2 linked regions of the Candidatus Puniceispirillum marinum IMCC1322 genome follow. The protein of the gene in region 1 interacts with the protein of each later gene in a pairwise test. Links are inferred from orthologs where the notes say so. Each region holds a gene or a part of one and is shown in the gene's direction. Other genes may lie near its edges. The genes, in order: grxD and SAR116_RS09800.

Region 1 (15,643 bases):
AATCCTGAAAAGCCTGAAATCATGGCGCAATTAGCGCAGTCGGTTGTCGGTATGGGCGAAGCCGCAAAGCGTCTTGATACGCCTGTCGTGTCTGGTAATGTGTCACTATATAATGAAACCGACGGCGTTGCCATCCAGCCTTGCCCAGTTATTGGCATGGTTGGCGTGATTGATGATGTCGATAGGGCGATTGGAAGCCGTTTTACCACCGCCGGTCAGGATGTTGTTTTGCTGGGTCACAGCAATGATGGTGATGGATGGCTTGGCATGTCACTTTATGCCCGCCATGTCGCCAATCGCAAAGATGGCGCCCCACCGCCTGTTGATCTTGATGCCGAACGCAGACATGGTGACTTTTTACGCGGTCAGATTTTAGACGGCACGGTGAGTGCAGCTCATGACATAAGTGATGGTGGTCTGGCGGTTGCGCTTGTTGAAATGGCCATGCAGTCGTCTATTGGCGTTGACGTGGATATGCCAGACACAGCCCATTGCCATGGCTGGGCTTTTGGTGAAGATCAAGCCCGCTATCTTGTCACCCTCACAGATGCCACCAACTTTATCACTGCGGCTAGGGCGGCGGACGTTCCAGCCCAAAAAATAGGTACAACAAATGCCTCAGGTGAATTGAAATTTGGCACTGACGATGCCATATCTCAGATAGAGCTAGAAAAAATATGTGAATCGGTCATTCCGGATCTGATGAAAAACTAGTATTAGCTGGGGTTTCATATGAAACCTTCGGCAAATAGCAAAGGAGCAAGCCATGGCTATGCAAGCAAGCGAAATAGAAGCCCTTATCAAAGCTGCTTTCCCTGATGCTGTCATTACTATTGAAGATTTACGTGGCGATGGTGATCATTACGCTTGTCAGGTTGTTTCCAGCGCGTTTGAAGGTAAAAACCGGGTGCAACAGCATCAAATGGTTTATAAAGCCCTAGGCGGCCGAATGGGCGGTGAATTGCATGCCCTTGCTTTACAAACCTCGGCACCAACCAGCCAGTAAGTTAAGATTTTGCAGAATAAATGGCGAATACCGCCTGTCCAATCAAGGAGTGAAACATGCTAGACGCAGCAACCAAAGAACGTATTGACGCCGATATCGCCAGCGAGGACGTGGTGTTGTTCATGAAGGGCACGCCTGTATTTCCACAATGTGGATTTTCTGCTGCTGTCGTTGGTGTACTAAGTCATCTTGGGGTAAAATTCCGAGGCATCAACGTACTCGAAGATGATGCGATCCGTGAAGGCATTAAAGCCTATTCAGATTGGCCAACAATCCCCCAGCTATACGTAAAGCGGGAATTTGTGGGTGGCTGCGACATTATCCGGGAAATGTATGAAACAGGCGAACTGACCGAAATGCTTCAGACGCACGGCATTGACGCGCATCCCGCCTAATCAAAGGCACCGCGCATAATCAAATAGCTGTATCAGCAAAAAATGCATGATCGTCGGCCACTTCGGCGATCCGCACCCTGTACCATTGGTAAAACTCCTGCCGCCCCATCTCCTGCGCGATAAGATGTTCACTATTTTCGCGCCAGGCACGTATCGCGTCACGATCACGCCAATATGAGACAGTAATACCAAGCCCATCATCACCACGCACTGACTCAACCCCCAGAAATCCTGGTTGTTGTTGCGCGAGATGCATCATTCGATCACTTGTGATCTCATATATGTCATCGCCGCTAAGACTTCGCTGGGCGGTAAAAACCACAGCAAAATATGGCTTTGGCCAGTTTACCTTTTTATTTTCCGTCACATCTTCGCCCATCACAACTTCACCTGTCATATATGTTGCTCCAGCCATATATGTGATCATTTATGTCAGGCTACAATTTTACACAAAAAAGGGTAGCCGTAAAATAGCTACCCTTTACATGATCTTGAACCTGACGCCTAAACACGCCAGAGATGTTAGCGGGAGTAATACTCGACCACTAGATTTGGTTCCATCTGGACTGGATAAGGCACCTCATCCAATGTTGGAATACGAATGAACTTCGCTGTGAATTTATCATGATTCACGTCAACATATTCCGGCACATCGCGTTCAACTGATGCAATGGCATCAAGCACGGCTGGGATTGTTTTCGCTTTTTCTTTCAGCGCAATTTCATCACCTGGCTTCAGCATGACAGACGCGATATTACAACGCTTGCCGTTGAGCATGATATGACCATGGTTGATAATCTGACGGGCTGCAAACACTGTTGGCACCATCTTTGAACGATACAGGATCGCATCAAGGCGACATTCCAGAATACCGATAAGATTCTGGCCAGTATCACCTTTACCACGGGCAGCTGCCTGATAATATTTCTTGAACTGCTTCTCGCCGATATTGCCGTAATAGCCTTTCAGCTTCTGCTTGGCCATCAACTGCACACCAAAGTCAGTTGGCTTTTTACGGCGCTGACCATGCTGGCCGGGGCCATATTCACGAGCATTTACTGGAGATTTAGGACGACCCCAGAGGTTTACACCTAGACGGCGGTCAATTTTATGTTTAGCGGAATGCCGCTTATGATCTGATTTTGCCATTTTTGGCTCCTTTGTTGCCCCGGTAGGGTCTTTCGACCGGCATCACACCCCGCTGGTGTAATCCACGTTCCCGAGAATGGCGCAAACTAGCCATTCACATAGCTTTTGTCAACCATCTATCGATCACGCCGCTTGCTAGTCAAAGCCTGAATAATACCATGTAATGTGCCTATTTCCTGACGGCTTGGCGTGGCGCGATTTATCAATGCACGAATATTGCGTTTTACAGCTGGTGCCATCTCTGTTGACGAAAAAAAACCACTATCATCTAATGCGTTTTCAAGCCGCTGGAAAAAATAATCGCGTTCTTTTATGGGGGCATCATCATCGTCAGCAGAATCGTCGCTCGGCTCTGAGCGATCATCATCTCCGATGTCAGATAATGCGGCCACACGCCACTCCCAAGCCAGTAGCAACACCGCCTGGGCCAGATTGAGTGATGGGTAAGCCGGATTTAAAGCCGCTGACACCGCCACATCGGCAAGCACAACCTCGTTATTATCAAGTCCCGATGCCTCTGGGCCAAACAGTAAGGCGACGCGCCCCTTTTTGGCTTTTTGAACCAGCTCACTGCCAATCGCACGAGGCTCACTGGCACGGATAGGCATATCACGTTGGCGCGCTGTTGCCGCCGCCATAAAGCAAATATCATGCGTAGCGTCGGCTAACGTATCAAAAACCTGTGCCGTCTCAATAATAGATTTGCCACCCGCCGCCATCGGCAAGGCAACCGGATTAGGCCAGCCATCACGCGGTTTTACAATGCGCAGGTCACGTAAACCACAATTCATCATGGCGCGCGCTGTTGCCCCGATATTTTCAGCCATTTGTGGACGTGCCAGTATCACCACCGGGCACTCATCCATCGGTATCAGATCATTCATCATCAATTCCGCATTAAGCGTTTCTGGGGTTGCATCACAACCTAGGGTGCTGGCACATTATCATGCACCAGTTTCCAGATCATCCCATCGCCAAGTGCCGCAACCGAGGCATCAATGATATTGGTTGATAGGCCAACCGTGCGCCAAGTGGTTCCGTCTGGCACACGAAATTCAATCAGCACACGGGTGATCGCACCTGTACCAGCCAGATCATCATTCGCATCAAGAATGCGTACTTTATAGTCAACAAGCTCGACATCAGCCAGAGTTGGATAAGCTGATACCAATGCCTTGCGCATTGCCGTATCGACAGCATTGACCGGCCCGTTACCCACTGCGGCTTCATGATGTGTATCCGCGCCCACCACGATTGTTGCGGTTGCTTCGGATTCAACGACCAAATCACCTTTGGCGTTAAAGCGCCGTTCATCCATGACCCGAAAACGGCCAATTGAGAAATAATCACTTGGCTCACCCAGCATCCGCCGGGCTAGCAATTCAAAGCTGGCTTCTGCCGAGTCAAATGCCCAGCCCTCAAATTCCTTTTCCTTGACCACTGCGATCAGACGGTCAAGACGCGGATCCTTTGGGTCAACCTCAATACCAAATTCGGCAAACCGCGCCAGCATATTTGACCGGCCTGCCTGATCCGACACCAGATAATGGCGCTCATTGCCCACTGTTTCTGGCGCTACATGTTCGTAAGTTCTGGGATCCTTTTGCGCGGCTGAGGCATGAAGCCCTCCCTTATGCGCAAAAGCCGCCGCACCAACATAAGGCGCATGTGCATTCGGCGCACGATTCAATCGCTCATCCAGCATCCGCGACAACGCCATTAGTTTTGGCAATTTATCTTTTGGAATGCCTGTTTCAAATTCGGTTTTCAGCACCAGAGATGGTATCAAGGAAATCAGGTCTGCATTGCCGCACCGTTCCCCAAGCCCGTTGATTGTGCCTTGCACCTGTCGCGCCCCCGCCCGAATCGCTGCTAGCGAATTTGCAACCGCCACACCAGCATCATTATGACAATGAATACCCAACGCCACGTCAGGACAAGCCTGTTTAACCGCGCTGACAATCTCAAAAACGTCATCCGGCAACGTACCACCATTAGTGTCACATAATACAACCCAGCTAGCCCCGCCAGCATGTGCGGCTTTCACGCAATCAAGCGCAAAAGCCGGATTGGATTTATACCCATCAAAGAAATGCTCACAATCAAACATCGCTTCGCGCCCGCGTGCCTTGGCGGCGGCAATTGACTGGCTGATCATATCTAGATTTTCTTCAAAGGTAATATTAAGCGCTGTTTTGACGTGAAAATCCCATGTTTTACCAACCAGACAGGCCGCCGGAACATCAGCGTCAATTACGGCATTCAATCCAGGATCATTGGCGGTGCTTCGGCCACCACGACGGGTCATGCCAAAGGCAACCATCTTGGCGTTTTTGAGCTTTGGGGGGCTGGCAAAAAAGGCATCATCGGTTGGGTTTGCACCCGGCCAGCCACCTTCGACATAATCGATACCGATATCGTCAAGCGCCGTGGCAATCGCAATCTTATCCGCATGCGAAAAATCAACGCCGCGGGTCTGGCCACCATCGCGCAATGTTGTATCAAAAAGCCAAATTCTCTCGCCACTCATATGGGCATCTCCCTTTGGACACTATAGATGGCACAATGGCACATCACTAACCTTGCTCAGTATCTAGCAAATGACTACCAGAATTGCTAGCCACGCCGCCAGATTGTCCCCTCAGCCGTATCTTCAAGATGTATGCCATCTGCCGCCAGTTCGTCACGAATTCTGTCTGCTTCGGCAAAATCACGACGGTTTCGGGCGACATTGCGCGCGGCTATCTTGGCGTCAATATCACTATTATCCACCTCTAATTGTGCAGATGAAGTGGGTTCACGAGTCATGCTTGATGATAAATCTTTTATCTCACCTTTACCCCAGGCATCACCAGTCTGTCCCAGCAAACCCATTACCTCAGCGCTTGATTTCAGGGCAATGGCCGCCGCCGCATCGCCTTTATTGGCCAGCCGTGCCAGTTCATGCAGACGCGCCATAGCTGCTGGCGTGTTCAAATCATCGCATAGACAATCCAGAAACGCCGCGTCCACTTTCGTTTCATCAGCCGCCACATCACCAACGGCACGGTATAGTCGATCAAGGCTATTACGCGCGTCAAACGCCGCATGATCCGAAAAATCAAGTGGCGCACGATAATGCGCTGATAACAGTATATAGCGCACAACTTCACCACGGTGTTTGGCGACAGCATCAGCGACTGTCACAAAATGGCCAGTTGATTTCGACATGGTTTCGCCTTCGACAGTGACAAAGCCATTATGAAGCCAATAATTAGCCATTTTATCGGTATTATGCGCACAGCAGGATTGCGCGATTTCATTTTCATGATGTGGAAAAATCAGATCAAGGCCGCCAGCATGGATATCGAACACCTCGCCAAGATAGAATTTAGACATTGCCGAACATTCAATATGCCACCCGGGACGCCCACGTCCCCACGGGCTATCCCAACCGGGTTGGGCTTGTGAGCTAGGCTTCCATAGAATGAAATCAGACGCATCGCGCTTATAAGGTGCGACTTCAACACGGGCACCCGCAATCATATCATCCATGCTACGGCGCGACAGGCCACCATAGGTTGGCATTTGTTTCACGTGAAACAAAACATGCCCTTCAGCTTCATAGGCAAACCCATTCGCAATCAGCGTTTTGATCATCGCCACCATACCATCAATATGTTTGGTCGCGCGCGGTTCAGCATCGGGAGCTTTGGTCAGCAGGCTTTCGGTATCCGCGTGAAAGCTTTTGATCGTATCAGCGCATAATGTAGCGATACTCATATTACGTTCATCAGCGCGTGCGATGATCTTATCGTCAACATCGGTGATATTGCGGACATAGGTAACCGTGCCATATTGGCGGCGTAGCAAACGAACCAGCACGTCAAATACGACGATTGGTCGTGCATTACCCACATGAATACGATCATAAACTGTTGGACCACAGGCATATATGCCTATATGCGCCGGATCAAGCGGTACAAATTCATCTTTTTGCCGGGTCAGCGTATTATAGAGTTTTAAGCCACTCACGCGCGCTTCCCCTGCAACCGTGCAATGACGCGATCACGCCCCATAAAAGCTAGCAAAGGCGCAATTTCAGGCCCTTTGGCCTGGCCAGTCAGTGCCAATCGAAGCGGCATAAATAGACCCTTACCCTTGGCACCTGTTTCGGCGGCAATAGCCTTTGTCCAGTCCGACCAAATGCTGGCAGACAGATCACCATCAGGCAACAGATGTGCCGCCGCTGTTGTGACATCTGGCGCATCCATGACTGGCGTGATCGGCGCTGTACATATCTGCCACCAGTCAGCCGCATCACCTACAATGCGAACATTACCTCTAACCGTTTCCCAGAAATCGGCACCCCCGCCTACGCCAAGGGAATCGAGCCTGTCCGCAACCCTGTCAAAATCGAGTTCCTGCACAATACGCGCATTCACCGCATCAAGCTCAGCTGGATCAAATTTGGCTGTCGCCCGTCCAAAACGGCTGATATCAAACCCCTCAATAACAGCGGCCATATCATTTTGCGGCACAACCGAATCAGCCGTCCCAATACGTGCCAATAGGCTGGCGATCGCCTCAGGTTCTAATCCGTTAGCGCGTAATTCATTAATAGACAGACTTCCCAAACGCTTTGACAAGCCCTCGCCATCGGCACCAGCAAGCAATGCCACATGACCCATTGTTGGTGCGCTAGCGCCCAACGCCTCAAATAATTGTATTTGGGCAGCCGAATTGGTCACATGGTCTTCCCCGCGCAAGATATGTGTTATGCCATGATCAATATCATCAACCACCGATGCCAATGTATAGATCACCCGGCCATCTTCACGCATCAGCACCGGATCCGACAGGCTGGACATGTGATAGGCAACATCGCCACGCACTTTGTCATGCCAGCGCACCTCAGTGTCATTCAGCAAAAAGCGCCAATGTGGTTTACGCCCTTCAGCTTCGAATTTGGCCTTGGCTTCGTCAGTCAGCTTCAAGCCTGCCCGGTCATAGACAGGTGGGCGCCCCGCACCAAGCTGGGCTTTGCGTTTTAGCGATAATTCTTCGGGGCTTTCATAGCAAGCATAGGCGCGCCCTTTGGCGACCAGATCTGCCAGCGCGTCATCATAGCGCAAAAGCCGGTTAGACTGACGGTCTTCGGACGCCCATGTCATGCCCATCCATGTAAGGTCAACACGGATTGACTCTTCGAACGCTGCTGTTGATCTTTCATCATCGGTATCATCAATACGCAACATAAAATGCCCATCAAATTTGCGGGCAAATAGATAATTGACCAAAGCTGTGCGTAAATTCCCAACATGCAAGTTACCTGTCGGGCTTGGCGCAAAACGAACCTTTATCGCACTCATTTTATCTCCTGGTCACGCTACTGCGTTGTCAATTTGGTTTAGACCCTGCCTGCCTACTTCATAGACGTTTTTAGGGGGCTAAATCCAGACGTTAATGGTAAACGGCGATCACGGCCAAAGGCAATTGATGTCATCTTTGGTCCTGGCGCCGCCTGAAATCGTTTAAATTCGGCACGAAACAGAAGCTGGCTTGCCTGGGCAACTTCTTTAATGTCATAGCCCTGTGCAACGATAGCATCAATGTCAGCTGCGTCTTCGGTCAGCGCCTGCATAATGGCATCAAGTCGTTCATAAGGTGGCAATGAGTCGGTATCTTTCTGATCTGGACGCAATTCGGCGGATGGTGGCTTGTCGATAATGCGTTTTGGAATGACTTCACCTTCAGGCCCTGCCGCGCCACGAGGTAGATTTGCATTACGCCAATGGCATAGGTCAAAGACCTGTACCTTCCAGACATCCTTGATTGGGGCAAAGCCGCCACACATATCGCCATATAGCGTAGAGTAGCCAGCGGCATATTCGGATTTATTGCCGGTTGCCATGACCATCGCACCGTTTTTATTTGAAATTCCCATCAAGATTGTACCGCGCAATCGAGACTGAATGTTTTCTTCGGCAATATCCGGATCCTTGCCCGCAAATTGATCAGCCAGCATTTCGTCCATTGCCGCCATCGCTGGCCCGATTGAAATGGTATCAAGGCGCATACCAAAACGGCTGGCAAGATCAGCAGCATCCTCAAGGCTTTCATCACTGGTATAAGGTGACGGCATCATCACCGCATGAACAGCATCAGCACCAAGCGCATCGGCGGCAATGGCGGCAACCAACGCCGAGTCAATACCGCCTGACAAGCCAAGCACAACACCGGGAAATCCATTTTTCTGCACATAATCACGGACACCCAGCATCAAGCCACGATAGATTGCGGCCAGATCTTCGTCGGGCGGGGTAATCTGGCCAGTTAAAGATAGGGCACCAAAATCAGATTTGACTTGCACCTGAACCACAGCCTGAGAAAAGCTAGGTAAATGGGTAGCAAGATTACCATCTGCATTAAGGGCAAATGACCCACCATCGAACACCAGTTCATCCTGACCGCCAATTAGATTAACATATAAAAGCGGCAAAGATGACTCGATTGTCCGGCTGACGGCATGCGCCATTCGCTGATCATTTTTACGGCTATCAAAAGGCGACGCATTCAGCGATACGATCATATCGGCACCAGATTCCTGCAGACATTCTACGACATCAGGCGTCCATATATCTTCACAAACAGGTAAACCAAGTTTTAAGCCACGTACCAGCACGGGCCCAGGCATTGCACCAGCCGTGAAATTTCGTTTATCGTCAAAAACGCCGTAATTCGGTAAATTGACCTTGTCACGCCGACCGATAATTTTACCGTCATCAAGAACAAATACCGAATTGTAGATACGGACGACATCGCCATCCTGTTCCCGATAAGGGGCACCAACAATGATCGCCGCACCGCCATCAGCGGTTACCTGTGTCAGACGGGCAATCCCTGCGGCAACTTCGTGCATAAAGTCACTGCGCAGGACAAGGTCATCACACGGATATCCAGACAAAAACATTTCTGGCGTCACAATGATATCCGCACCGCCAGCATTGGCTTTTTCACGGGCATCAATCAGACATTCTACATTGGCGGCTATATTGCCCAGATGAGAATTCAACTGTGCAAGCGCAATCGAGATGGGTTTATCAATCATAATACTGTTTCTATTTACGAATTAAGAATTCCCGACCCACTTTTACCCGCGCCTGTTTATCATAGGCGATAATATCAGCGGTCGCATAGGTTTCAGACCATATTTGGGGCAGAAACGAGCCTGTACCAATTAAATTAAGGGGTGCTTTTGCCAATGAAAACACACGACATTTATCAGGGCCAAAGCCGCTTGAAGCAACAATTTTTACATTTTCAAATCCATGTGAATCAAGCGTTTCACGAAGGTGCCAGACCGATGCTGCACTGACGCCCGTACCCATCAAATTCTTGAGTTCGGCATCACTTCGATATCCGCGGATTGCTTCGGGCACATTCCGCTCAAGCACGGCATATGAGGTCTGCGTATCCAGCCCTTCGACGTAACGGCCACCATGCGTATCAAGACGGATCGACAAAGCACCTGATTTTGCCATATCCTTGAAATGGTTTGCTACCTCAAGCGCATCAGTGATTTCATTGCCAAAGTAATCAACCAGAACTGTTAATGGTGCATCCGGGATTGTTTCATGAAATAATTGTGCCGCCCGCAAGGTTGATCCGGCATATCCAATCAGAGCATGGGGCATAGTGCCCATACCTTTTTCGGTACCAAAGAAATGCGCTGTGGCATCTGCTGCACACCCGATAAACCCAACGGCGCCTGTTTTGGCCTTGGCTTTTGTCGAACCAACCGATGCGCCATACGCCATTAATTCAGCCATTTCCGAACCTGCACAATGGCGTGCATCCATTGCCAAAAACCCGACATACGGCAGTTCAATGCACATATTGTAGGCGTTGTAAGCTGCTACACAGCTTGGCCCCAAACGTTGCAAGAATATTGTTTCCAGATCGACCAGTGCTGAAAATGGGCCACTGATATAGCAAATTGGCTCACCTGCACCTATCCATGCGCCTTCGGCATATAGTTTTTCGATCTGTAACGTGACACCCCGGCTTTCGGCCATCGCTTCAAGCCAGTCAAACGCCAATTTTCCAGCCAGTGTGACAGGTCGGCGCATAAATACAGCATAGGTCACATCGCAATCGCCATGGGTCTGTACGATATTGCGCGTATGTCTGAAATAGGTATCCGTCAAGCTAGGCTGAGCGCTTGGCGTGGGCCCTGTACTGGCAAATTTTGACATCATGTCTCCCCGCTATCCGCAACGATGACGCGTGAAACACTTAGACGGCTTGCGACAATTCAGCCTGTCCACCACGGCGACGTTTCATCAAGTCGGCAATAAGGAACGCAAGCTCCAGCGCCTGTGCACCATTCAAACGTGGATCGCAATGCGTATGATAACGATCCCCCAAACGCGCCTCAGTTACATCGACAACACCGCCAACACATTCGGTCACATTCTGTCCTGTCATTTCGAAATGTACGCCACCCGGATAGGTGCCAACTTCGTCATGCGCATCAAAAAATCCACGCACTTCAGACATAACATCATCAACCCGTCGGGTCTTATAACCGCTTGATGCCTTGATGGTATTACCGTGCATCGGATCACAGCACCAGACCACATGCGCACCATGATTTTGCACGGCTTTGAGCAATGGTGGCAAACCAGCACGCACCTTGTCAGCGCCCATGCGGGCAATCAAAGTTAATCGACCCGGAATATTGTCTGGATTCAGCACATCGATCAGACGCAATAATTCATCTGGATCAAGGCTTGGCCCGCATTTCAATCCGATTGGATTCGAAATGCCACGCATATATTCAACATGCGCGCCGTCAGGCTGGCGAGTACGGTCACCTATCCAGACCATATGCGCCGATGTCGAATACCAACCCTGTTCATCAGTGATCGTATCACGGCGCGTCATTGCCTCTTCATAGCCCAGCAACAACGCTTCATGACTTGTATAGAGTTCGGTTTCGGCCAACGGCCGCGCGGTCGCAGAGGTGATTCCACAGGCCTTCATGAAAGCAAGAGATTCTTCAATGCGCTCGGCAAGCGCTTCAAATTTTGCAGTTTCAGGCGCATCACGCAGAAAATCTGTAACCCAGCTATGCACCTTATTCAGATCAGCAAGACCACCTTGGGCAAAAGCACGAAGAAGATTGAGCGTGGCGGCGGATTGTTCATAAACGCGCAACAGCCGCTTTGGATCGGGCACGCGTTCCTTTTCGGTAAAGCCCATAGCATTGACCATGTCACCACGGTAGCTTGGCAGTTCGACACCATCAATGATTTCAGTTGGTGCCGATCGCGGCTTGGCAAATTGTCCTGCCATCCGGCCAATTTTCACAACAGGCATTGAAGCACCGAAAGTCAGAACCACTGCCATCTGCAACAACACTTTAAAGCTGTCACGGATATTATTGGCTGAAAATTCAGCAAAGCTTTCGGCACAGTCACCACCTTGCAAAAGAAAGGCACGCCCTTCGGCGACATCGCCAAGACGATCACGCAAGCTTTGCGCTTCACCAGCAAATACAAGCGGCGGCATAGCCGAAAGTTTTTTCTCGACCATCTGTACCTTATCGGCATCGGGATATTCGGGCACCTGCAAAATAGGGTGCGAGCGCCAGCTAGTTGGCTGCCATTCCATAATTTCTGATCCTCTTTTGCACTACGAAAGGTCGAAAGTGCATTTTTGATGTTTGAACAAGCCCAATCATGCGTATCTGTGCCAAAAATTCAAGCTTTTTCGCCATGTAGCAATGACTATGAGCTGGCCTTGCCACAGATAGGCGATGAAGCATCCAACTCGGAAAACAGGCTAATCACGCGGTGAACGCATGGTCACAAATTCTTCGGCTGATGTGGGGTGAATACCAATGGTGGCGTCAAAGTCAGCCTTTGTAGCGCCAGCTTTGACGGCAATCCCCACACCCTGCATAATTTCCCCGCAATCCGGCCCCATCATATGGGCACCAACAACCTTGTCACTGACATCATCGACAATCAGTTTCATATAGGTTTTTTCACCGCGTCCCGAAATGGTGTTTTTCATCGCCCTGAACTGACTTTCATAAACTCGGATTTTGGCATATTTTGCCGTGGCTTCGGGTTCGGTTAAACCGACAGTGGCTATTGGCGGCTGGCTAAACACAGCCGAGGCAATGTTTTCATGGCTGATGGTGCGTGGTTTGTTACCATATAAGGTATCAGCAAAAGCATGGCCTTCATTGATGGCAACAGGCGTCAGATTCACCCGATCAGTGACATCACCAACGGCATAGATGCTGGGTATGGATGTACGCGAATAAGCATCCACCAGCACTTCACCATTGCGCCCCATATCGACACCAACCTGCTCGAGACCTAGCTGGCTGGTATTGGGCTTGCGTCCAGTCGCGGCCATCACCTGGTCAACATGAATGGTTGAACCATCACTGAGACTGGCAATTTTTCTGCCATTGTCAGACGCAAGCGCATCAACGGTCGTTCCCGGGTGCAAGATAATACCGCGATCCTGCATCGCTACAGCAATATGCCGGCGCACATCTTCATCAAAGCCGCGCAAAGGCAAATCACCCCGATAGACAAGATGTGTTTTCGCCCCATAGCCATTGAAAATACCCGCAAATTCAAGCGCAATATAGCCACCACCATAAATCAAAATTTCAGACGGAAAATCATCTAGATCAAGCGCCTCGTTCGAGGTTATCGCATGCTCATTCATGCCAGGCACATCGATTATCTGCGGCAGGCCACCAACAGCCACCAGGATGGTTTTGGCGGTGATATCCTGATCATTCACGGTAACGCTATGCGGGCCAGTAACCTTGGCAAAGCCACGAAGTAATGTAGCACCAGCATTCTCAAGCAAAGATACATAGATCGACTCAAGCCGGTTTAGTTCGGTATTCTTCGCGGTAATCAGATGTGCCCAATCATGTGTTGGCGTCTCAATATGCCAGCCAAAACCGCGTGCATCTTCGACATCGGCAGAAAACATCGATCCATACATAAGTAGCTTTTTTGGCACACAGCCCCGGATCACACAGGTGCCACCCGGCCGGTCGCCTTCGATCACCGCAACCTTGGCACCATGAGTTGCTGAAATTCTGGCCGCCCGGACACCGCCAGAGCCAGCGCCGATAACCACCAAATCATACATATATTCCATTTTGTCCCGCTTCATGTCTGTAGAAAAGACAGTACCCGTTTCACAGACAGGCACCTGACATTAAACACACATATGGGTCAAAGCGCAGAGATGCAATAGGTGATGATGATTGCTCAAGCAAAATCAAGTTCGCTAATGACGTCGGTAAATTCGGTATCATCAACATAATCAAGCAAAATAACCGCCGCCATATTGTGAAAATTATTAATCATAGTTGCCAATGACGCGCTTGTCGCATCGCTGAGATCCACAAAGCGGTAAACCGTAATTGAGGCTTCACCCGAACAAATGCCAAATGGTGAACTGCTTGTTGCTATCGTATCCTCAAGTAAAAGCATGGTCAGGAATGAAGCTTTAAGAGGGCCCGTTCCATCACGCGAGGCACAACAATAAAGTAGCCCTTTATTGCCCGAATGCATTAGCTCAAGCTGTGTTATGAGATTGCTCTTATCCGAGGTCATCCAGCGGCTTTTCGCTACTTCAAGAAGGGGCTTGTTCAATGGGGGAAATGCACTTTCAATCAGAGGTGCAACCTGATCTCTTATCAGCTCTTTGAGATGCTGGTTCATTATTCTGCTTGCTCCGGTTTGCATAATGGCAATTGGTAAACGTTAACATAATTTAACTATTTGTTAACGTTTAAACAAAACATTTAATATTGGCTACTATCTAGAGGTCTTATTTTTTAGGATCAAATGCACCAGAAACTAGGCAAGGCATTGTTTTTGCATAAAAAAGAAAACAATTTTCCAATTTTCTTAAAAAGGGATTTTCATGCTGAAGATTGCACCGCATCATTATTATGATAGGGTGACTAGCCCCATAGATGCTAGACATATTTTTACTTGGATATTTACATGATGCCAACCTTATCCACATCACATGACCAGCTTTTATGGCGTCCTGACCAGGCCTTTTTAGAAGATGCCGAGATCAGCAAATTCATTGCCTATCTGACGCAAAACAATGCTTATGACGGTGATCAAGATTTCCAGAAGCTATGGCAATGGTCTATCGATAATAGCGAACAATTCTGGTCGGCATTATGGGACTGGCATGGCGTCATTGGTCGTAAAGGTGATCGTGTTCTGATCGATGCCGGCCAGATGCCAGGGGCAAAATTTTTTCCGGATGCCAAAATCAATTTTGCCGAAAATATGATACGCGACGCGGATGATACCATCGCTATCAGCGCCTATGGTGAGGATGGCCGACACCAGCGCCTCACCCGTCAAGAGCTATATGATAACGTCATGTCATTGGCTGGATGGTTACAGCAAGCTGGCGTTAAAAAGGGAGACCGCGTCGCCGCCTATGCACCGAACGTTCCTGAAACGATCATCATGATGCTGGCATCAGCGACGATTGGTGCGGTTTTTTCAAGCTGTTCGCCTGATTTTGGTCTTGATGGCGTGCGTGATCGCTTTGGCCAGATCGAGCCAAAAATCCTACTTGCATGTGATGGATATCATTATGCAGGTAAACACATAGACCGTTTACCGATTATTGCGGATCTGGTGGCCACGGTATCGTCAGTCAGCAAAATTTTGATCATTCCCTATCTGAACGAAACACCCGATTTATCAGGCCTTGCAAATGCCACGCTATTCGCCGAGGCGCTGGGTACCACGCCAGTCACCGATTTTACACAAATCGCCTTTAATGATCCGCTATATATTCTGTATTCAAGCGGCACAACTGGCGCGCCAAAATGTATTGTGCACGGCACTGGTGGCACGATGTTACAGCATATCAAGGAACATCGTCTGCACAGCAATGTCAAAGCAGGCGACAATGTTTTCTATTTCACCACTTGTGGCTGGATGATGTGGAACTGGCTTGTTTCAGCCTTAATGATGAAAGCAACAATTGTACTTTATGAGGGCAATCCATTCTTCCCCGGCCCTGAACG
Region 2 (15,826 bases), 1.4 Mb from region 1 along the record:
CCATTGGCTGATAAGATTTTCCGGCGTTTTGATGATGCTGACCGGCGCGCTGATATTGGGGCGTTACGCCTAAATATATCCGGATGTATTAATGCCTGCGGGCATCATCATGCGGCGGATATCGGCATATTGGGTGTCAATAAAAAGGGTGTTGAACATTATCAGATCACGCTTGGCGGACGGGCTGGTGAGGCGGCCGCAATCGGCAGCATTATGGGGCCGTCTTTTGAAGAGGCTGATGTGCCTGCCGCGATCGAACGTATCGTCGATACCTATATGGATTTACGGCATGACAGTGAAACATTTGCCGATAGTCTGATCCGACTTGGAACCGCACCGTTCAAGGAATCGCTTTATGCGTGACGATGCTATCCAGACCCAGACCCAGCTATTTGATCTTGCCCATGGTACAGTGATTGACGCGGCAGATCGGCGTGTTGCCGATTATAGAATCGCTACTGGTGACAGCTTGGCAGATGAGTCCATATATGCGGCGCTTAGCATAGATAGTGTGGTCGAAATCAGGTTTGACAAATTTTCAGATGGGCGTGGATTTACCTATGCCCGGCGCATATCTGAGGCTGGGCTTGCTGGCGTACTTGTGGCCAGCGGTCATGTGATTGCCGATCAGGCCGATTATTTGCGCCGCTGTGGCTTCACCCATGCTGACATCCCCATATCAAAAATAGATGACTGGCAGGCCGCCTTATCAGCCATTCCAGCCCATTTTCAGCATATGACAAATTCTCCACGTAGCCGTATGGCTGCCTCAACTATGCGCCGCAAATAGGGCAATCATTTTTTTAGTCATTTTTTCCCCACATTGCTTGACAAGTTGTTGCAGGGAGCCCACATAGCATTGATTAAGGGCTAGCACTCGCGATGGGTGAGTGCTAGTGACACTTTTATTTGCATAACGGAGGAGAGAAAGGCATGAAATTCAGGCCCCTTCACGACCGCGTCGTTGTACAGCGGATTGAATCGGAAGAAAAGACTGCAGGCGGAATCATTATTCCAGATACAGCCAAAGAAAAGCCAATGGAAGGCAAGGTTATTGCCGCCGGAGCTGGCGCGCGAGACGAGACTGGCAAAGTTCAGCCGCTTGACGTTAAAGCTGGCGACTCTGTGCTGTTTGGCAAATGGTCAGGCACCGAAGTCAAAATCGACGGTCAGGATTATCTGATCATGAAAGAATCCGACATCATGGGTGTTATCGAATAGATCGTCCCCTTAAAGTCTAAAGAGAAGGAATACAGAAAATGGCTGCTAAAGAAGTCAAATTCGGATCAGAAGCTAGAACAAAGATGCTCGAAGGTGTCGATATCCTAGCGAACGCCGTTAAAGTCACATTGGGTCCAAAAGGCCGCAACGTGGTTTTGGAAAAGTCTTTTGGCGCACCACGGATCACCAAAGACGGTGTGACAGTTGCTAAAGACATCGAATTGAAAGACAGATTCCAGAATATGGGCGCACAGATGGTGCGTGAAGTGGCGTCAAAAGCGAATGACGTCGCTGGTGACGGAACAACAACCGCAACCGTTCTGGCGCAAAGCATTGCCCAGGAAGGCGCAAAAGCTGTTGCATCTGGCATGAACCCAATGGATCTGAAACGTGGCATCGACATGGCTGTCGAGGCTGTTGTTGAAAAGATCGTTGCAGGTTCAAAGACCATTTCAACATCTGACGAAGTGGCTCAGGTTGGAACCATTTCAGCCAATGGTGAAGAAGAAATCGGTAAGATGATTGCCGAAGCCATGGAGCGTGTTGGTAATGAAGGTGTGATCACCGTTGAAGAAGCCAAAAGCCTCGACACCGAATTGGATGTTGTTGAAGGTATGCAGTTCGACCGTGGTTACCTGTCACCTTATTTTGTGACAGATGCCGAGAAAATGCGCGCCGTCCTTGAAGAGCCGTATATTCTGCTACACGAAAAGAAACTTTCCAATCTACAGGACATGCTGCCTATTCTGGAAAAAGTTGTCCAGTCAAGCCGTCCATTGTTGATCATCGCCGAAGATATCGAAGGCGAAGCTTTGGCAACTTTGGTTGTTAACCGTCTTCGTGGTGGCCTGAAGGTTGCTGCGGTCAAGGCACCTGGTTTCGGTGATCGCCGCAAAGCCATGATGGAAGACCTTGCCATTCTAACGAACGGCACTGTCGTATCAGAAGAAGTTGGTATTGCGCTTGATAGCCTGACACTCGAAATGCTGGGTTCTGCCAAGCGCGTCGAGATCACCAAAGACGAAACAACAATCGTTGATGGTTCTGGTGACAAGACCGAAATCGACGCACGTTGTAACCAGATTCGTGCCCAGGCTGAAGAAAGCACATCAGATTATGACCGTGAGAAGATGCAAGAGCGTTTGGCCAAATTGGCTGGTGGTGTTGCTGTGATCAAGGTTGGCGGTGCTACTGAAGTCGAAGTGAAAGAGCGTAAAGACCGTGTTGACGATGCAATGCACGCAACCCGTGCTGCGGTTCAAGAAGGTATCGTCCCTGGCGGCGGTGTTGCGCTTGTTCGTGCATCAGTGGTTCTTGATGGCTTGAAGCCAGCTAACCGTGATCAGGAAGTTGGCATCAATATCGTTCGCCGCGCATTGCAGGCTCCGGCCCGTAATATTGCGGAAAACGCTGGTGCTGAAGGTTCGGTTATCGTTGGCAAGCTCATGGAAAGCAACGATCCAAACATGGGTTACGATGCCAAGAATAACGAATATACCGACATGATCAAAGCTGGTGTTATCGATCCGACTAAAGTGGTTCGTTCGGCTTTGCAAAATGCGGCATCTGTTGCTGGCCTGCTGGTTACAACCGAAGCTATGGTTGCTGAAAAGCCAGAGCCAAAAGATCCAATGCCAGCTGCCCCTGATATGGGCGGCATGGGCGGTATGGGTGGCATGGGCTTCTAAAGTCAGTCATCTATGTTACGAATATCAGACCGGAGGGTGGTAACGCCCTCCGGTTTTTGTTTGGGGTAACCTAGGCCGCAGATTGATAGGGGTTATTGGCGTCAGCGACCCGCCTGATTTTGATCTGGTTTTGCGATGCCTGTGGTGTGACCAACGCACTTAGTTCTGTAATACCATATGATAACGTGATGCTAAGTTGATCGCGCGCTATTTGGCGCAATGTCATGTCCTGTGTTGGTTCAATTGGGCATTCATCACGCTCCCACCGTCCCACTGACTGTGTATCGCGATGAAGCAGTTTAGCCAATTGCGCCTGTGTCATACCTATTTCTGTGCGCAGAAAGCGAATTTCAGCGCCGCTTAGTGCGCCACTTTGGTTTATCAGCCCTTCGGCAATCGCTCTATGAAGCATGCCAACAGCGGGTATCTGGATGATCTTTTCACCGTCATCATCGACTATATCAAAGTCGGCATCGGCAACGATGACATTATCCAGCCCGCATTCGGTATAGTGATAATCTTGTGTATTCATTTTTTACTCCAACATCCCTGATGGATTTCGCATGGGGTACTCATCTTTCCAAAATATCGTGATAAATTTTATCATCTTTGTGTCAAAATCTGGAACGATCACAACGACTAAACTCCGGTTATGTGAATTAGGGGTTTTGCCTTCGACCTTATATTTCCAGAATCCATCTTGCGATGATTTTTCAGCATCATCATAAACATATCCAAATTTCAAAAGATATCTGACATCAGCAACAATCAAATTTCGTTTCGCAAGTTGTTCCTTAAAATGAACTCGCTGTATCCAAGTCGTAAGATCATTTGCTGCCAACTTCCAAACCATCTTGGTTGCGCGCGCTGGGGTAAGTGCCGTGGGTTTCGTCATCAATAGCTTCTGCGTATGATTTCATGGGCTAAACACCAGCATTATAATCAAATAAAAGTATCATGGTGATATATATCATGATGATATATAGAAGCAATTAGAATGCTGTGTCAAGCCTATTTAAAACGATGGCGAGCGCAACGTAGTTTACCGCTTGGCTAAATTATTAATTGTCACTCTCCCAAAAAATCCCTGGTGCGGGCGATCGCTTCGGCAAGGCCGACACGCTGCACCTCGACATCGGGTGGAAAGGCTGTCGTCAGGCGGGTTGGCAGGCGGCTATCGAGCATCACGAAAACACCGCGATCAGTATCTCGGCGAATCAGGCGGCCAAAGGCCTGACGCAACTTCAATCGTGCCAGTCGTTCAGTCCAGGCATCGCGGCCTTGCCATTTGGCACGCGCCTGAAATAACAGGTCACTGCGTGGCCACGGCATGCGGTCAAACACGATCATCCGCAATGCCGCCCCGGGGACATCAATGCCATCGCGCACGGCATCAGTACCTAGCAGACATGATTCGGCCTCTTCGCGGAACATCTGCAACAGGGTTTGCAAATTCATCTTGTCTATATGCTGGGCATAGAGGGGCAGACCTGCCGCTTCCAGCCGTGCCAATAGGTCTGGATGCACGGCTTTTAGGCGCCGCACTGCTGTAAACAGCCCCAAGGCACCGCCGCCTGATGCCTGCATCAAGCCCGCCATTGCCGCCGCCGTTGCCGAGGGGCGGTCACGCACCACATCATTGACGACAAAAATACGTGTCTGATTGGCATAATCAAAGGGCGAGCTGAAAGCTGCCCGCAATGTCGGATGTGCCAGATGTGCCGCCCCCGTCAGCGCCAAGGCCGAAGCCCAGCCGTCGGCGGCAACCGTATTGTCACGCGCACTGTCTTTTGTCGCGGCTTCCTTTTCGGCTTGGCTGCGTTTGGGCTGGGCGTAATCCTGCAAGGTTGCCGACGTGATCGCCACCCCATGTGCCCCATCCAGCACCTCAGCGGTAAAGGGAATGGTAGGATCAAGCCAATGGCGGGCATAGCCAACATCACGATCCTGACCTTCGATCCGGTCAATCTGCAACCAGTCAACAAAGCCATCACGTTGGCCATCGCGCACATCACCCAGCATCAGCTGCCAGGCATTAACCGGCCCTGCCGCGCGTAGCTCTAAACCGCGAATGGCGCCCTCGATCCGCGCGCGTGCAGCGCTGTCCAGCTCATCGACTTTATCATCAAGCAAGGCTTTGAGTCGTTTTGCCAGATTGTTAAGCGGCACCAGCAGATGGTGCAGTCGATCGGCAAATTCATTGGCCGATGTTAATAAATCATCCGACGCTGGATGTAGTTCACTTTGCAGATCATATTGGCTTTCGGGGTCAGCCGCGCGCGCATATAGGCTGTTGCGCACATGCATGAAAAAGGCCTCGGCTGGTCCCATTGGTTGAAAAGCGGATAAACGCTTCTGCCAGCCCTGACCAGGCAGGTCACGGGCAAATTCAAGGGCGGCTTCGAGATCGGCTTTTGCCGCATCGTCGCCCGCAATCAGATCTTCAAGCCGACGTTTCAATCCACGTGCACGCCCCCGTCGTCCATCTTCAGCACCACGAATCCAATGTCGTAATTCGGCTGTTTCACCAGCGCTTAGATAGGCCGAAAAGGCACTATCAGCCGCGTCAAATACGTGATGCCCCTCATCAAATACATAGCGTGTAGGCCGCCGCCGGTCATCATTGCTGGCATAGGCGGCATGGATCATAACCAGCGCATGATTGGTGACAACAATATCGGCACGTTTGGCGCTGCGGGTCGATTTTTCAACAAAGCATTTGTTATAATGCGCACAGGCGGCATGCACGCATTCACCGCGCCGGTCAGCCAGACCAACCGTCTGTGCGCGTCCTAGCAGATCCATTAGCCATGCGGGAAAGCTGGCACCTGTCAGATCGCCGTCACTTGTTGCCCCTGCCCAACGCGCCATCAAGCCCAAAGCGGTGGCGTTACGTGGTTGCCCCGGCATTGTCCCTAGGGCTTCTTCCAGATTAAGTAGGCATAGATAATTTTCCCGGCCTTTGCGCAAGACAACCTTTTGTGCATGCGTTTCGGCATTCGGATATAGTCGCGTCAGCTCTGCCGCTATCTGATGTTGAAGCGTACGTGTATAGGTCGAAATCCATACGGCGGCGCCATTTTTTTCTGCCCATAGGGATGCAGGTGCCAGATAGCCTAATGTCTTGCCTGTACCAGTGCCCGCTTCGGCAAGCACCAATGTTGGTGCTGGTCCGGCATCTGGCCGGTCAAAGCTGGCGGCGATGGCGGCGGCATAATCGGACTGGCTTTCACGCATTTCTGCGCTATGTCCGAGCATATCCTGAAGCCGTTCGCGGGCGGCATCTGGCAAAACAGGTTGCGTGCCGGGATCGATCTGTGGCGTGTAATCGGTATATTCGGGTAGACGGTTCCAGATCGCTGCATTGCGTCCGTCGGGTGGCTCTGGCTTCTGGGGTGCTAGGCCTAGATGCGATAGCACAATAGGCCCCCATGTCCAGCCGCCAGCTGTCATCATGGCAGCAATTTCACCCGCTTCCTTTCGCGCTGGTGGCGGCGCGCCGGCCAGTTCATCAAGCAGCATAAAGGCAATCTGCGGCAAAAGCGCCGCCATGGCGTCACCGCTTTGTGGCCGTGCTAGCCCCAATTGCGAGGCCAGCCCGACAGGTGTTGGCAGACAGAAACGCGCAGGCCGCACAAAGGCGAATAATTCCATGATATCAAGCGCACGGGCGATGTCTGTGCCTGCCCGGGCGCTACTCCACCGACGATGGCATAATAGCACTGTTTTTTGGCCAAGCTTATGGCTTAACGCGGTGCGATCCAACTCGGCAATCTCGCCATTCTCCGAAATCCAGATCAGATGTGATCCATGCGGATAGAACACAGGCGCACTGTGTAATTCGGGAATTTCATTGGGATTTGACGAGAAGATATCCTGCATGACTCTATTGATATAGACCGCCACGCCAGTACAATCTAGCCTCGTGGGGGTAGATAGGCGTGAAAACCGCATTTTATCCCATTGTCAGGCATTGTGATCGCGCTTGACCTTACCCAAGGCTTTGCCTAGCTTGGCGACAGTTTGATTGCGTCCTCACATTGCTGGCGACGCTATGTTAAAAAGAGCATCTGATGACGAATGTGAATGAAATGATGGATATTGCCCGCAATGCCAAAGCCTGGCCGTTTGCCGAAGCCGTGATGCTGGCGAAGCGGTTGGATAAAATGGGCGGCCCCAAAAAGGACAGCGTCATTTTTGAAACTGGTTATGGCCCATCTGGCCTGCCGCATATAGGCACTTTTGGCGAGGTGGTTCGTACCAGCATGGTGCGACATGCTTTTGAAACACTTACAGGAGCCACAACCCGCCTGATTTGCTTTTCCGATGACCTTGATGGGTTTCGCAAGATTCCCGATAATATTCCGAATCCCGAACAGCTGACGCCATATCTGCACATGCCGCTGACCAAGGTGAAAGACCCATTTGGCACAGCGTCATCCTTTGGGGCGCATAATAATGAGGCCTTACAGGCGTTTCTTGATTCATTCGGGTTTGACTATGAATTTGTCAGTTCGACCGACTGTTATACATCCGGCATGTTTGACGATGCGCTACGTGATATGCTGGCGCATTATGATGATATCATGAAGATCATGTTGCCAACATTGGGGGCAGAACGTCAAGCCACCTACAGCCCGTTCTTTCCGATCTGCCCGGACACTGGCCGCGTGCTACAAGCCAAGGTGATTGCCCAGGATGTGGCCAATGACAGCATTACCTATCTGCATCCAGAAACAGGCGAAGAGAAAACAAGTCTGGTGACAGGTGGCCATTGTAAATTGCAGTGGAAATGTGACTGGGCGATGCGCTGGTATGCGTTGGGTGTCGATTATGAAATGAATGGCAAGGATCTGACTGATTCGGTCACGCAATCATCCAAGATTGTGCGTGCCCTTGGTGCCATACCGCCTGCCGGTCTGACCTATGAACTGTTTCTGGATGCGAATGGTGAAAAGATTTCAAAGTCGAAAGGCAATGGTCTGTCGATTGACGAGTGGCTTCGTTACGGCAGTCCAGAAGCATTGTCATTATTCATGTATGCCCAGCCAAAACGCGCGAAACGCCTGCATTTTGATGTGATCCCAAAGACCGTTGATGAATATTACCAGCATCTTGGCAAGATCACCGAACAGGATGTCGCGGCGCAGATTGAAAATCCAGTCTGGCATATTCATAGTGGTGTGCCAGAAGCCGCCACCCTGCCGCTGACCTTTACCTTGCTGTTGAATCTGGCGGCGGTGTGCCACGCCGAGGATTCATCAGTGGTGTGGGCTTATGTAAGCGACTATGCCGAAGGGGTCAGTGCTGATACACATCCGGCTCTTGACCGGATGATCGACTATGCGGTGAATTATTATCAGGATCTGGTTAGGCCAACAAAAACCTATCGTCTGCCTAGCGCGGCCGAAAGCGTACATCTTCAAACACTGGCCGATGCCATTCGGGATTTGCCAGATGATGCGCCTGCCGAAGATATCCAGTCGGCGGTCTATGCAACGGGTAAACAGGCTGAATATGAAAATCTGCGTAGCTGGTTTGTTTGTCTTTACGAAGTTTTGCTTGGCCAATCAGAAGGGCCACGCATGGGTTCATTTTTTGCGCTTTATGGACGTGATAAATCGTTACAGCTTATCAATGATGCGCTGGCTGGCACATTGGCTGGCACACCAGCGGATCAGACATCAGCAGGGGACGCCCATTGATCTGGCGTCTTGCCGCATCTGCCGCCCGTCTATTGCCACCTGAAGCGGCGCATGTAGCGGCGGTCAAAACATTACAAGCCAATATTGGCCCACGCCCGCATGTGCCGTCTTTGCCCGTGTCGCTTGCAGGTCTAGATTTTGCCAACCCATTAGGTGTTGCGGCAGGCTTTGATAAAAATGCGGCCTGTTACAAGGGCGCGATGGGACTGGGTTTTGGTCATGTCGAGGTCGGGACTATCACCCCGCTTGCCCAGCCCGGAAATCCAAAGCCACGTGTGTTTCGGTTATCCAAGGATGCGGCGGTTATTAACCGCTATGGGTTTAACAGTCAGGGTATGGAGGTTGCGGCGGCGAATCTGGCGCGCGTGCGTGACTATACGGGCATTTTGGGCGTAAATGTCGGTGCAAATAAGACCAGTCCAAACCCCACCGATGATTATCGGGTTGCGGTTGCCTGTCTTGCGCGCTTTGCCGATTATGTGACCTTGAATATTTCCTCGCCCAATACGCCGGGCTTGCGTGATTTGCAAACCCAGCAACATCTGGCCGCCTTGCTTGATGCGGCGCGGACAGGCATGCAGGAAGCCGGTGTAACACGCCCGCTTTTTTTGAAAATCGCCCCTGATCTTGAACAGGCTGATCTAGAGTTGATTGTCGATCACTGCGTATCGGCCGGGGTACATGGTATTATTGCGACCAATACCACAATAAGCCGCCCTGATAGTTTGCGAGACCGACAGGCATCACAGACTGGCGGCCTTTCCGGACAGCCATTATTCACCATGGCGACGGATATCTTGTCGCGAATCGTTCAGCTTGGTAAGGGCCGCATAGGCGTTATTGGTGTTGGCGGCGTCGCGCATGGATGGCAGGCCTATGCCAAAATTCTGGTTGGTGCCGATCTTGTCCAGCTTTATTCAGGGCTGGCACTGGACGGGCCCTTGATTGCAAGCCGTATTTTGCATGAACTTGCCATCTTGCTAGACAAGGATGGCGTCAGCACCGTTGGCGCAATATGTGGGACAATACCTGATCCACAAGCTGCTATCAGACACGCTTTTCGTTGCGCGCAAACCGGTTGAAGGCTGACCTTAGATTATCACTTATCACATGATTGATAGGGCTTTTTGCAGTCTTTGGTGCTGATAGAATGGCAGGCTCAGACTGTTGTTTTTTCGATCTATTTTCATATGAGGTCGCCAAAAGCCTGAAATAGAATAACGTGACAATCCGCATTGACGAGGCAAGGCTGGAAAATTGCCGGCGTTTATCAATTTCCTGGCAAAAAGAGTCCAGATCAATTGATTCGCGCCGCAGAATATCTGAAATACAATCCCAGATATAGGGTTCCAGAACAATTGTGGTGCGTAGATGTGCTAGTCGTATATTTCGTTTTTGTCGCTTTTGTATCATGTGATCTCACCATTTTTGCCCATTTGGATTATTTCTTTGAATAATTTTAGACTAAAAGGATTAATAAAAAGCTAAGCGCGGCAATCAAAATATCCTTTAGCGAATGGGACTGATTTGTTTTGACACTTGACGTTAGAGCATAGCTAGCCTATACCCACGCATCACTTCGGCGTGATCATGCACGTCGGTTTGACCTTTTTGAAAAATACCGAGGCTTATCATGGCTAAACGCTGTCAAATCACTGGTAAAACCGTTATGGCTGGCAACAATGTCAGTCACGCTAACAACCGCACGCGCCGCCGGTTCCTTCCGAACCTTCAGCAGGCCAGCATGCAAAGCGAAATCCTTGATCGCAAAATCAGTCTGCGTATTTCAACCAGTGCCATCCGTACGGTTGAAAAGCATGGCGGTATTGATGCGTTTTTGATGCAGGCACGTAATTCTGAACTGGCTGATGAGGCGCGTTCGCTAAAACGCGAAATGATGGCCGTTCAAGCCAAGTCATAGTTTCGATCTTCATATCAAATAAAACCCCGCTTCTGGCGGGGTTTTTTTTGGGTCTATATTTATATAAACTGGTTAAGCAACTTTTTTACCGCGCCGTATTGTGTCTTCGTCAAATAGGTCGGTAAGCTGTCCAACAACGGCACCACCAAGCTGATCAACATCAGTAATTGTGACCGCACGCCGATAATAGCGGGTAACGTCATGTCCGATGCCGATAGCCAGCAATTCAATAGGCGACCGCCCTTCAATATAGGCAATGACCTCGCGCAGGTGCCGTTCCAGATAACTGCCGCTATTAACCGACAAGGTGGAATCATCAACCGGGGCGCCATCGGAAATGACCAGCATGATTCGGCGGTCTTCGTTGCGGCCAAGCAAACGCTCATGCGCCCATAACAGGGCTTCGCCATCGATATTTTCTTTCAGAATGCCTTCACGCAACATCAGCCCCAGTGATTTACGCGCGCGCCGCCATGGCACATCGGCTGGCTTATAAATAATATGGCGCAGATCATTCAGGCGGCCTGGTGCGGCTGGTTTGCCAGCCTGTTGCCATAATTCGCGTGACTGGCCCCCTTTCCATGCGCGTGTGGTAAAGCCAAGAATTTCGACCTTTACACCACAGCGTTCGAGGGTGCGTGCCAGAATATCGGCGGTGACGGCGGCAATCGTGATGGGACGCCCGCGCATTGATCCGGAATTATCCAGCAACAAGGTCACAACCGTATCGCGGAATTTGGTATCTTGTTCCTGCTTATAGGATAGGGCGCTCAAAGGCTGGGTTACAACCCGATGTAATTTCGCCGCATCCAGAATGCCTTCTTCAAGATCAAAATCCCAAGACCGGTTCTGATGTGCCATCAATTTACGCTGTAGCCGGTTGGCCAGTTTGCCAACCACCGATGTCACATTTTCCATATGGCGGTCTAGCATTGTACGAAGACGATCAAGTTCTTCCGGATCGCACAGGTCGGCAGCTGAAACAATTTCGTCAAACTTGGTTTCAAATGTACGGTAGCTATCATCGGCAGTGCCGCGATTGGCATTATGACCAGTCATATCTGAATTTGGTGAATCGCCATCGGACATGCCTTCTTCGGCGCCGTCGGCTTCGCCCATTTCGCCTTCTTGCGACGAACCGGAATCGCCCGCATCATCCATGGACTGGCTATCGTCACCTTCGGATTGGTCTTCGCCAACAGCCGACTGCTCGCCATCCTGATCGCTCTGGCTGTCCCCACTATCATCCTCATCACTACCTTCGTCGGCGTCATCATCCGGATTTGAAGACGCATCACCAAGATCGGTTTCTAAAGCCCCGATCAGGCGCCGTGAGATTTCGGCAAACTGGCTTTGATCATCAATATTGGCTTCTAGTTGATCCAGCAGATCACCAGCCCGTGATTTTACCCATGGGCGCCATAAATCCATCACCATAGATAGAGTCTGTGGCGGCGGCGCGCCGGTCAACTCTTCGCGCAGTAACAGGCGTACAACTTCGGCGATACCCGCTTCATCAGCGCTGCCTGGCGCTTCGATCTGGCGGGTTTCATATCGTTGGTTCAAGGCGGCGGTTAGATTGGCACCAACGCCAGCAAGATCGTTCGCACCAATGGCTTCGACGCGGGCGCGCTCGGCTGATTCGAAAATAGCGCGTGCGCCATCAGGATTCGGACAATGTTTCTTATGTGTCTTTGGATCATGATGGGCAATCCACAAAGCCGCACCATCGGCAGCCCCCCGCAAGCTTGCTTTCTGGGCGGCGGTGGCTGTTGGGGGCAAGGCGGGCAGGCGCACATCATCCGTGCCGACATGCGTATCAGTGCCTGCATAGGTAACCTGACATTCCTTGACACCTGCCACCGCCCGCAAGGCTGCTGCATTGGATTTCAGGAATTGGGCTTCCTTGTCAAATTTGGGATCGTGATCTGGCATGATGCGTCCTGACTATTGGATCCATGAGCGATAGGAAAAAGAACTAGCTTGCATTGGCCTGACGGACAGGCGCTTCAGGCAAATCAATGCCAAAGCAACGCTGATAATATTCGGCCACGGTAGGACGCTCAATTTCATCACATTTATTCAAAAAGCTCAGCCGGAACGCCAGTGTCATATCGCCAAAAATGCTTGTATTCTCGGCCCAGGTGATCACCGTACGTGGCGACATAACTGTCGATAGATCGCCTGACATAAAGCCCTTGCGGGTCAGGTCGGCCATGCGCACCATCTTGTTCAGTGTTTCACTGCCTTTGGCATCAGCATATTCGGGTAATTTGGCTTTGACGATGCCGACTTCATCATCATGTGGCAGATAGTTCAATGTCGAGACAATCGACCAGCGATCCATCTGCCCCTGATTGATCTGCTGGGTGCCATGATAAAGACCAGTTGTATCACCTAGGCCAACGGTATTGGCGGTAGCGAAAAGGCGAAAATTAGGATGTGGATGAATCACCTTGTTACTGTCCAGCAAGGTCAGCTTGCCATCAACTTCCAGCACCCGCTGAATCACGAACATCACATCGGCACGGCCAGCATCATATTCGTCAAATACAAGCGCCACTGGATTCTGTAATGCCCAAGGCAGAATACCCTCGCGGAATTCGGTGACCTGTTTGCCATCGCGAAGCACAATCGCGTCTTTACCAATGAGATCAATCCGGCTTATATGGCTGTCCAGATTGATGCGGATACATGGCCAGTTCAGCCGTGCGGCAACCTGTTCGATATGGGTTGATTTACCCGTACCATGATAGCCCTGAATCATGACCCGACGGTTAAAACCAAAACCAGCCAGAATGGCTAGCGTCGTATCTGTATCAAATTGATAGGTTTCATCCTTGACCGGCACATAGTCCGATCCTTGGCTAAATGCCGGAACCTGCATGTCAACATCGATACCGAACACATCACGCGCATTCACAGTGATATCTGGCGCAGCTAGGGGATGTGCAGATGCAGACACGATTTTTGACTCATTTGACATGGCGGGATTCACTCCTGGGCAAAATAATGGGGTCTTTATTGTGCGGCGGGTTTGCCGCTACTTTCAATAGATTTACAAATAAGCGCATAGGCCAGATTAATATCTTTTAGCCGTTCTTCGGCACCCGCGTCACCCCTATTTTTATCAGGGTGATTTTGTTTGGCTAATTGCTTGTATTGACGCTTTACGATTTCAATATCATCAATGGGCTCTAATTGCATCACTCGCCATGCCTGTCTTTCTTCCTTGCTGAGCTGGCGCGTGGTTTTGGTGCCATCACGATTTTCAAAATCGAACAACCCCATAACATCATCAAACACCTGATCCGAAGGCTGGCCAGTGGCAAATTTCCAGCTTGGGCGCTCCCATGTTGTGGCGTGGCGGATTTCGGCTTCGAGCGCTGCCCCTTGCAAACCTTCATAATAATTCCAGGCCCGGTTATAGGCGCGCACATGATCCAGACAGAACCAGATATAATCACGCAAGGCGTTGCGTGATTTCGGGGCCCGGTGAATGCCTTCTTGCATACAGCTGTCTGCCGCACATTGCCGTGTATGTGCAGACTCATCATCGTCAGGCAGATTGATATCTGGTATAGAGGATCGTGTCATAATAGTATCCAGTATAAACCAACAAAACCGCCAATCAAGGCATCCCCCTCATTGGAGATAACACATGACCAAAGCCGAGGCTATAGCTGCTAAATTGAAAACTGCTTTGCAGACTGATTTTATCGAAGTTTTAGACGTCAGTCATGAACATGCGGGACATGGCGGCTGGCGCGAAGGTGGTGAAACACATTTCAAACTAACCATCACGTCGCCGCAATTTAACGGAAAAAGCCGTGTGCAACAGCATCGAATGGTTAACAATCTGCTTGCCGATGAGCTGGCAAACGGAATTCACGCGCTGGAAATGCATCTGTCAGCTAGCTAGCCGTTCTCCACCTTATGGCGCCGTATCATCGGCATAGCCAACACAACTGTTGCGCAAGGCTGCATTTGCGCGTTGTGTATCTTTGTCACTGAGCTGTCCGGTTTCACGACGCTGACGGGCTTCTTCGCCATAACGGGTTTGAAAGGCGATTGTTGCTACGGGCCCCATCAGTTCGGTGATATGCGTACAGCCATGCCGACCACCAATTGCGGCCATCATCCGGCGACGCCATCCGGGGCCAATCTGCAAACCAGCCAGATCGGCAAACACATCATTTGCTACCGGACAGATTTCATAAGGGCCTGCCAGCGTCACCGCTTCGGCTGATTGGATGACCATATCATTATTGATGGTGATTCGGACATGCATGTGATGCACAGGCTGGTCGGGTGTTACCATGCCGCGAAAATCACTAGGGAAAGAATAGGTCTTGTGATCGGTCAGTTCGGCCTCGATATCATATAGCCCGTCGGTACGTAAAAACCCGTTCACGGTGATTTTGCGTTGATGCCGTTTTTCGCGCGCAACAGGTGCACTTAGAGCTGTGGGGCGTTTGCCGTCATAAATTGATGTCATGGCATCACCTATATTGGTTTAATGTGACCATAGCCGCAGACTAGTGATCCGGTTGCCATCACGTTTGACCACACGGAAACGAATATTGTGAAACCGGAATTCCTGTCCAGGCATTGGGATTGTGCGGCTTTCAAACAGCACAAGTCCGGCCAATGTCGAGGCGTCTTCATCTGGCAATTGCCAGCCAAGCGCACGGTTCAGATCGCGGATTGTAACACTGCCATCGACCAGCCATGACCCATCGGCCTGCGGGGTCAGGCCAGGCAGGTCGATATCATGCTCGTCATCAATGTCACCAACGATTTCTTCCAGAATATCTTCCAGCGTGACAATGCCACGAAAATCGCCATATTCGTCAACCACAACAGCAAAATGTTCGCGCCGGCTCCGGAATGACTGCAACTGGTCAAACAACAAGGTTGTTTCGGGAATAAAATAGGCTGGGCTAGCAATATCCTGGACAAATTTGTTGCCATTGCCGTTTTCACTCACATTTTCACCAAGATGGCCGATTGAGCGCAGCAGGTCCTTTACATGCAAAACGCCGATAATATTGTCTGATGTGCCGGCAAAGACCGGATGGCGTGTATGTGGTGATTCCAGAACCCGGCGTAAAATATCATCAAGATCATCTTCGGCATTGATCATGTTGACACTACCACGGTGCGTCATGATCTGTTCGACGGTCAATTCGTTCAGATCAAGGATCGACGACAGCATCGCCTGGGTTTCACGATCATCATCGTCACCATCAGCGCCATGCAGTTCGATCAGTCCCCTTAACTCCTCTTCA

The links.
Region 2: the proteins of grxD (region 1) and SAR116_RS09800 interact in binary tests that used the Escherichia coli proteins (3 or more experiments, as listed by UniProt). The link is inferred for Candidatus Puniceispirillum marinum IMCC1322 from one-to-one orthologs.

What each region holds. Positions count from the first base shown.
Region 1 is NC_014010.1:711,819-727,461, forward strand. The notes cover bases 1-2,731. They hold grxD (Grx4 family monothiol glutaredoxin), read left to right. Parts: upstream 1-1,062; coding sequence 1,063-1,401; downstream 1,402-2,731. Other genes in these bases: purL (phosphoribosylformylglycinamidine synthase subunit PurL), read left to right, coding at 1-714; SAR116_RS03465 (BolA family protein), read left to right, coding at 767-1,006; SAR116_RS03475 (antibiotic biosynthesis monooxygenase family protein), read right to left, coding at 1,421-1,798; rpsD (30S ribosomal protein S4), read right to left, coding at 1,924-2,550; SAR116_RS03485 (RNA methyltransferase), read right to left, coding at 2,667-2,731. Also shown: more of SAR116_RS03485, read right to left, coding at 2,732-3,437; cimA (citramalate synthase), read right to left, coding at 3,476-5,080; cysS (cysteine--tRNA ligase), read right to left, coding at 5,167-6,564; gltX (glutamate--tRNA ligase), read right to left, coding at 6,561-7,901; SAR116_RS03505 (NAD+ synthase), read right to left, coding at 7,955-9,640; SAR116_RS03510 (nicotinate phosphoribosyltransferase), read right to left, coding at 9,651-10,787; SAR116_RS03515 (class II 3-deoxy-7-phosphoheptulonate synthase), read right to left, coding at 10,828-12,207; gor (glutathione-disulfide reductase), read right to left, coding at 12,379-13,731; SAR116_RS03525 (hypothetical protein), read right to left, coding at 13,845-14,300; SAR116_RS03530 (acetoacetate--CoA ligase), read left to right, coding at 14,589-15,643. UniProt on the Escherichia coli protein: Monothiol glutaredoxin involved in the biogenesis of iron-sulfur clusters.
Region 2 is NC_014010.1:2,095,484-2,111,309, forward strand. Bases 12,913-15,826 are described here. They hold SAR116_RS09800 (BolA family protein), read left to right. Parts: upstream 12,913-14,196; coding sequence 14,197-14,457; downstream 14,458-15,826. Other genes in these bases: cobS (cobaltochelatase subunit CobS), read right to left, coding at 12,913-13,521; SAR116_RS09795 (J domain-containing protein), read right to left, coding at 13,557-14,132; SAR116_RS09805 (DUF2889 domain-containing protein), read right to left, coding at 14,470-15,033; SAR116_RS09810 (HlyC/CorC family transporter), read right to left, coding at 15,052-15,826. Outside these bases: SAR116_RS09730 (nitrite/sulfite reductase), read left to right, coding at 1-363; SAR116_RS09735 (DUF934 domain-containing protein), read left to right, coding at 356-790; co-chaperone GroES, read left to right, coding at 934-1,221; groL (chaperonin GroEL), read left to right, coding at 1,260-2,909; SAR116_RS09750 (transcriptional regulator), read right to left, coding at 2,980-3,441; SAR116_RS09755 (DUF4258 domain-containing protein), read right to left, coding at 3,445-3,804; SAR116_RS09760 (ATP-dependent DNA helicase), read right to left, coding at 3,978-6,863; SAR116_RS09765 (lysine--tRNA ligase), read left to right, coding at 6,983-8,614; SAR116_RS09770 (quinone-dependent dihydroorotate dehydrogenase), read left to right, coding at 8,611-9,696; SAR116_RS09775 (ribbon-helix-helix domain-containing protein), read right to left, coding at 9,662-10,027; rpmB (50S ribosomal protein L28), read left to right, coding at 10,248-10,535; cobaltochelatase subunit CobT, read right to left, coding at 10,608-12,470; more of cobS, read right to left, coding at 12,514-12,912. UniProt on the Escherichia coli protein: Transcriptional regulator that plays an important role in general stress response. Has many effects on cell morphology, cell growth and cell division. Acts by regulating the transcription of many genes, including dacA (PBP-5), dacC (PBP-6), ampC and mreB.